One region of the Streptomyces sp. NPDC015144 genome, then DNA from elsewhere that is predicted to be linked to it. Evidence: riboswitches for the same ligand, from Rfam matches in the RefSeq annotation. Region 1 holds a riboswitch; the other holds the start of a gene.
The links. Region 1 has a riboswitch for glycine ahead of gcvP (aminomethyl-transferring glycine dehydrogenase). Riboswitches for the same ligand answer to the same signal wherever they lie in the genome.
Positions count from the first base shown of each region.

Region 2: it holds a riboswitch for glycine, as region 1 does, so the genes downstream of both, gcvT (glycine cleavage system aminomethyltransferase GcvT) here and gcvP (aminomethyl-transferring glycine dehydrogenase) in region 1, are expected to answer to the same signal.

Region 1 is NZ_JBIBUU010000025.1:9,064-12,262, reverse strand. It holds gene gcvP (aminomethyl-transferring glycine dehydrogenase) at 1-1,414, opposite strand, end outside; glycine riboswitch at 1,609-1,706, opposite strand; gene ACF08W_RS30920 (PRC-barrel domain-containing protein) at 1,808-2,188, shown strand; gene ACF08W_RS30915 (DNA polymerase IV) at 2,113-3,199, opposite strand, start outside.
Region 2 is NZ_JBIBUU010000030.1:4,956-8,154, forward strand. It holds gene glyA (serine hydroxymethyltransferase) at 1-172, opposite strand, end outside; gene gcvH (glycine cleavage system protein GcvH) at 195-572, opposite strand; gene gcvT (glycine cleavage system aminomethyltransferase GcvT) at 751-1,866, opposite strand; glycine riboswitch at 2,007-2,104, opposite strand; gene ACF08W_RS32855 (AAA family ATPase) at 2,269-2,964, shown strand; gene ACF08W_RS32860 (enhanced serine sensitivity protein SseB) at 3,110-3,199, shown strand, end outside.

The DNA of each region.
Region 1 (3,199 bases):
CGGTACGCAGCAGCCCCTCGGGCAGCGCGTCGGCGACGGTGGCGTCCAGCTCCTCGATGTCGCCCTCGGCGCCGAAGGCGGCCCAGACGGCGGCGATCTGCGTCCGCGTGGTGGTCTCGTCGCAGGCGACGGAGACCAGGTCCGCGTCGACCGGGCGCAGGTTGACGCCGCGCGCACGGGCCTCGGCGACGACCTCGGCCGCCTTGCCCGGGACACGGACGGTGAGCGTGTCGAAGTGGGCGCCGGTCACGACGTCGACACCGGCGGCACGCAGCCCCGCGGCCAGGATCGCGGCGTAGCGGTGGGTGCGCCGGGCGATCGTCCTCAGCCCGTCCGGACCGTGGTAGACGGCGTACATCCCGGCCATGACGGCGAGCAGCACCTGCGCGGTGCAGATGTTGCTGGTGGCCTTCTCACGGCGGATGTGCTGCTCACGGGTCTGCAGGGCCAGCCGGTACGCCTTGTTGCCGTCGGCGTCGACGGAGACGCCGACGAGGCGGCCCGGGAGGCTGCGGGCGAACTTCTCGCGCACGGCCATGTAGCCGGCGTGCGGGCCGCCGAAGCCCATCGGGACGCCGAAGCGCTGGGTGGTGCCGATGGCGATGTCCGCGCCCAGCTCGCCGGGGGAGGTGAGCAGGGTCAGCGCCAGCAGGTCGGCGGCGACCGTGACGATCGCGCCCAGCTCGTGGGCCTGCTCGACAAGGGGGCCGAGGTTCCGCACCTCGCCGGAGGCGCCGGGGTACTGCACCAGGACGCCGAAGACACCGCGCTCGGCGATCTCGGCCGGGATGCCCCCGGACAGGTCGGCGACGACGACCTCGACACCGGTCGGCTCGGCGCGGGTCTCGATGACGGCGACGGTCTGCGGCAGGGCGTCGGCGTCGACCAGGAAGACGCCGTTCTTCACCTTGCCGACGCGCCGGGAGAGCGCCATGGCCTCGGCGGCGGCGGTGCCCTCGTCCAGCAGGGAGGCACCGGAGGTGGGCAGCCCGGTCAGGTCGGCGACCATCGTCTGGAAGTTGAGCAGGGCCTCCAGGCGGCCCTGGGAGATCTCCGGCTGGTACGGCGTGTAGGCCGTGTACCAGGCGGGGTTCTCCATGACGTTGCGCAGGATCACCGGCGGGGTGAAGGTGCCGTAGTAGCCGAGCCCGATCATCGGGGCCAGCACCTGATTGCGGTCCGCGAGGTCGCGCAGCTCGGCGAGGACCTCGGCCTCGGTACGCGCGGCCGGCAGCCCGAGGGCCTCCGTGCTCCTGATGACATCGGGCACCGCGGCCGCGGTGAGTTCGTCCAGCGAGCCGTAACCGACCTGGGCGAGCATCTTCGACTGCGCCTCGGCATCGGGTCCGATGTGGCGCTGCTCGAACGGAATACCCTGCTCCAGCTGGGAGAGCGGAGTGCGACGGGGGGTCATGGTGGAGGCCTCCTGGTCTGTCACGACCTGCGAGGGGCACCCCGGCGCGGGTGCCCGAACGGCCTCCCCCTCTGTCATCTCGACCTGAGAGCTTCACCGGCGCGCTTTGCGGCGTACCGGCTTTCACCGTCGGTGAGGTCGGGATTCGTACCGGCACCCGGCCGTACGAAGCCTGTCCTGCTTTCCAGAGTGACCTCGTCCGTGCGGTACGGGGGCCTGAGAGATTCCGGGGAGGATTTGCTCCTTCGGCGCCCTCCGGATCAGCTCCGAAGGACTCTCCCGCACGGGGTCAGCGGCCATGACCAGCCTACCAGCGGGGTTCGTGGCCGATTTCTCAAGTGGCCGACCACCCGGATCTGGCCTTTTGTAGTGCTTGTGGAGTAGTTGCGACCAATGGGAGGGACCGTGCAGACCGACATCGATCCGCGGAGCCTGATCGGCCGCAAGGCGTTCGACCGCAAGGGCGTCAAGATCGGGACCGTGGACGAGGTGTACCTCGACGACGCGACCGGGGTCCCGGAATGGGCGGCCGTACGCACCGGGCTCTTCAGCCGGGACGCGTTCGTACCACTGGAGCCCAGTGAATTCGTGGCGGACACGCTCCGCGTCCCGTTCGACCGGGCACTGATCAAGGACGCGCCCGACTTCGGCGTGGGCCGTCACCTCTCCCCCGAGCAGGAGCTCCAGCTCTACCGCCACTACGGGCTCGACTCCCCGCCCGGCGACGTCCCCCCGGACCGGGACTTCGGCAGGCTGGCCGGCCAGGACGAGTAGTCCGGCGGATTCCTCACCAGCGGCAGCGGCTCGGCCGGTCCGAGCTCCGGATCGTCCGTGCGGAACGTACGCACCCGGCCGGGCGGTGACTCGGGCTCCTCGAACCGCACCGTCACCCGGCCGACACCGCTGCCCTGCACCCAGCCGTGGCCGTACTCGGTGTGCTCCACGTCGTGTCCGGCGGACCAGCGCCGGGCCGCGCGCTCCTCGACCGTCTCCGGGGCCTTAGCCCCGGGCTCGCCCCTTTCCCCGGCCCCGTCCTCCTCCGCCGCCGGTGGCTCCTCCAGCGGCCCTCCCGCCACCGCCCGCTCCCCTGCCGCAGCCTGGGCGAAGAGATCCTCCTGCGTGTAGTCGGCGAGCCCCGTGACGCCCACGCCGAGGAGCCGGACGCCCCCGGTGGTGTCCACGGCCTCCAGGAGCCGCGCGGCGGCCTCACGGACCACCGTGGGATCGTCCGTGGGCCCGCGGAGCGTCTCGGACCGTGTGAGCGTCGAGAAGTCGTAGCGGCGCACCTTCAGCACCACCGTCCGTCCGGATCTGCCCGCGCCCCGCAGCCGCTGTACGCACCGGTCGGCCAGGCGCTCGACCTCCGACCGGATCCGGACCCGGTCGTGGAGATCGGCGTCGAAGGTGTCCTCCACCGACACCGATTTCGCGTCCCGCTCCGCGACCACCGGCCGGTCGTCGTGCCCGAGCGCCATCCGGTGGAGCGCGCCGCCGTGCGCCTTGCCGAGCAGCCGTACGAGCTCGTCCTCACCGGCCTCGGCCAGGTCGTCGACGGTGGTCATCCCGGCGCGGCGCAGATGGTCCGCCGTCGCGGGCCCCACCCCGGGAAGGATCCGCACCGGTTTGGGGGCGAGCAGCGCCCGCTCCGTGCCCGACGCTATCAGCCGCAGCCCGTCCGGCTTGGCCTCCTCGGAGGCGATCTTGGCCAGCATCTTGGATCCGGCGAGCCCGACCGAGCCGGTGAGCCCGGTGACCGCTTTGATGGCCTCCCGCAGCCGTGCGCCA
Region 2 (3,199 bases), on a different contig from region 1:
CCTCGGCGTACTTGTTGGTGAGGACGGAGCCCTGGGCCTCCATGACCGCGACCGGAGCGAAGTTCTCCGAGGCGATCATTTCGAGGGTGGACTGCTGGCGGTGGAGCTCGGCGTCGACGGCGGCGGCGACGTCCGGGTCCAGCTCGTGGAGGGAGGAGTTGAGAAGCGACATCAGGTGGTCCCTTGGGGTCTCTTTAGTTGCCGGAGAACTCGGTGTACTCGTCGGCGGAGAGCAGGTCCTTCGGCTCCTCCGCGACGCGTACCTTGAACAGCCAGCCGCCCTCGAAGGGTGCGGTGTTCACCAGCGACGGGTCGTCCACGACGTCCTGGTTGAACGCCGTGACCTCACCGGTCACGGGCGAGTACAGGTCGCTGACGGACTTGGTCGACTCCAGCTCGCCGCAGGTCTCGCCCGCGGTCACCTCGGAGCCGACCTCGGGAAGCTGGGCGTAGACGACGTCGCCGAGGGCGTTCGCCGCGAACTCGGTGATGCCGATCGTGGCCACACCGTCCTCCACGGCCGACAGCCACTCGTGCTCCTTGCTGTACCGCAGCTGCTGGGGGTTGCTCATGGTCTGAATTCTCCTGTACGCGGGGGAGTGCTGATGAACGGTGGTCTTACGGTGTGAGACGCGATTACGTCACTTCTGTGAAGTCGCCGCGCCGTTTCCTCCGGCCCGGCAGCATCGTTCCTTCGGCGCGGCCGTGCCGGTTCGCGGGGCGCCGGTGGGGTTCCCGGTGCCCGGCGCGTCACTTCTGACGCTTGTAGAACGGCAGCGCCACGACCTCGTACGGCTCCTGGCTGCCCCGGATGTCCACGGCGACGCCCTCGGAGCCCGGCGCGGCGTGCGCGGCGTCGACGTAGGCCATGGCGATCGGCTTGCCCAGGGTGGGCGAGGGGGCGCCGGAGGTGACCTCGCCGACGACCTCGCCCCCGACGGTCACGGGGAAGCCGGCGCGCGGCACCCGGCGGCCCTCGGCGACCAGCCCGACCAGCTTGCGCGGCGGGGCGGTCTCGGCGCGCTCGGCGGCGGCCTCCAGGGCCTTGCGCCCGACGAAGTCGCCCTCCTTCTCGAACTTCACGACCCGGCCGAGACCGGCGTCGAACGGGGTCAGCCCGGTGGTCAGCTCGTGCCCGTACAGCGGCATGCCCGCCTCCAGGCGCAGCGTGTCGCGGCAGGACAGCCCGCACGGGACCAGGCCGCGCCCGGCGCCCGCCTCGGTGAGCGCCTTCCAGAGCTGCTCGGCGTCGGCGGGGGCGACGAACAGCTCGAAGCCGTCCTCACCGGTGTAGCCGGTACGGGCGATCAGCGCGGGGACCCCGGCGACCGTGCCCGGCAGCCCGGCGTAGTACTTCAGGCCGTCCAGGTCGGCGTCGGTCACCGAGGCCAGGATCGCGGGGGACTCCGGGCCCTGGACGGCGATCAGCGCGTACGCGTCGCGGTCGTCGCGGACCTCGGTGTCGAAGCCCTCGGCCCGCGCGGTCAGCGCGTCCAGCACGATCTGGGCGTTGCCCGCGTTGGCGACGACCATGTACTCGGTCTCACCGAGCCGGTAGACGATCAGGTCGTCCAGGATGCCGCCGTCCTCGGCGCAGATCATCGTGTAGCGGGCCCGGCCCACGGCGATGGTGCCGATGTTGCCGACCAGCGCGAAGTTCAGGAAGGCCGCCGCCCCGGCGCCGGTGACGGTGATCTCGCCCATGTGCGACAGGTCGAAGAGTCCGGCCCGGGTGCGCACCGCGTTGTGCTCGTCGCGCTCACTGGCGTACCGCAGCGGCATGTCCCAGCCCGCGAAGTCGGTCATGGTCGCGCCCAGCGAACGGTGCAGGGCATCGAGGGCGGTGAGGCGGGGTGCGGTGCTCATGAGTATGACTCCCGGAACATGACGACAAGGACGATCCCTCCCCATCTGTCATCGGAACCTGAGAGGTTCGCCGAGAGCCCCGGACGGGTTCGGCTTGCACCTTGGGTGGAGCCGCGAAGCGGCCCGCTTTTCAGATCTGCCTCATCCACGCGGTACGGGGCCTGAGAGATTCAAGGGAGGAACTTGCTCCTTCGGCGCCCGGCACGGACAGTGACCGGGACTCTCCCGCGCGGATTCAAGCGGCCTTTATGCAGTTGGCGGGGTCATCATCGCACGCATCGCGCGGGAATGGGCCCCCGGTCCCCCGGTGGAAACCACCGACACGGGCGGTTGTGCCGCATTACCTTTTCTTTACACTTCAGGGGCATGGGGCTGGGGTGGGCCGACCGATGGGGGAGGGCGATGACGTTGCAGCGGTACGCGACGACCGCGGGGGGCGCACGGGGTGCGCCGGCCGAGCGGCCGGGGGGCGCGGTCCGGGCGGTGCCCGCCGGGTCGGCGCCCGTCGTGCGGGACCTGCGCGCGCGGGCCGGGCGCGGCCCGCGCGGGCTGCGCTTCGCGGCGGGGGACGTGGTGGTGGTCTCCGGGCTGCCCGGCAGCGGGAAGTCGACGCTGATCCGGCGGGTGGTGACGACCGCCCACGCCGTCGATTCGCAGGACGTCCGGGACCGCTGGGCGCGGGTGATGCCCCGGTTATTGCCCTACGCCCTCTACCGCCCGCTGGTCCGCCTCGACCACTACTGGGGGCTGTGGCGGGTGCTGCGTTCCGGCGAGTCGGCCGTCGTCCACGACTGCGGGACCCAGTCGTGGGTACGGGGCTGGCTGGCCCGGGCCGCCCGGCGCCGGGGCCGCCTCCTGCACCTGGTCCTGCTCGACGTCGACCCGCAGACCGCCCGGGACGGGCAGCGCGAGCGCGGGCGCGGAGTGTCGGCGTACGCCTTCGCCCGGCACCGCCGGGCGGTGGGCCGACTGATGGCGGCCACGGCGGACGGGGTGCTTCCGGCCGGCTGCGCCTCGGCGGTGCTCCTGGACCGGGAGGCGGCGGGGCGGATCGGGCGGATCGTCTTCACGGCCGGCCGGCCGCGGGCGGGGGCCTGACCCCCGGCCGGCCCGGGGAGCCGGTGGCCGGTGCCCGGCGTGGCCGGGGAGCCGCGGCGCCGGCCGCGGGGCCGCCCCGGGCCGGGCGCTAACCTTCTGCGCGGAAGCGCGGAAGCGTGGGTGAGAAGGGGAAGCAGGGGAAGCAGTGGACATTCCGGCGCAGGCCCAGGCGCATCCGCAGAGCGGGTGGCCGGCCAACGAGCTCGAAGAGGTGCTGATGGCCTCGCTGGGCAAC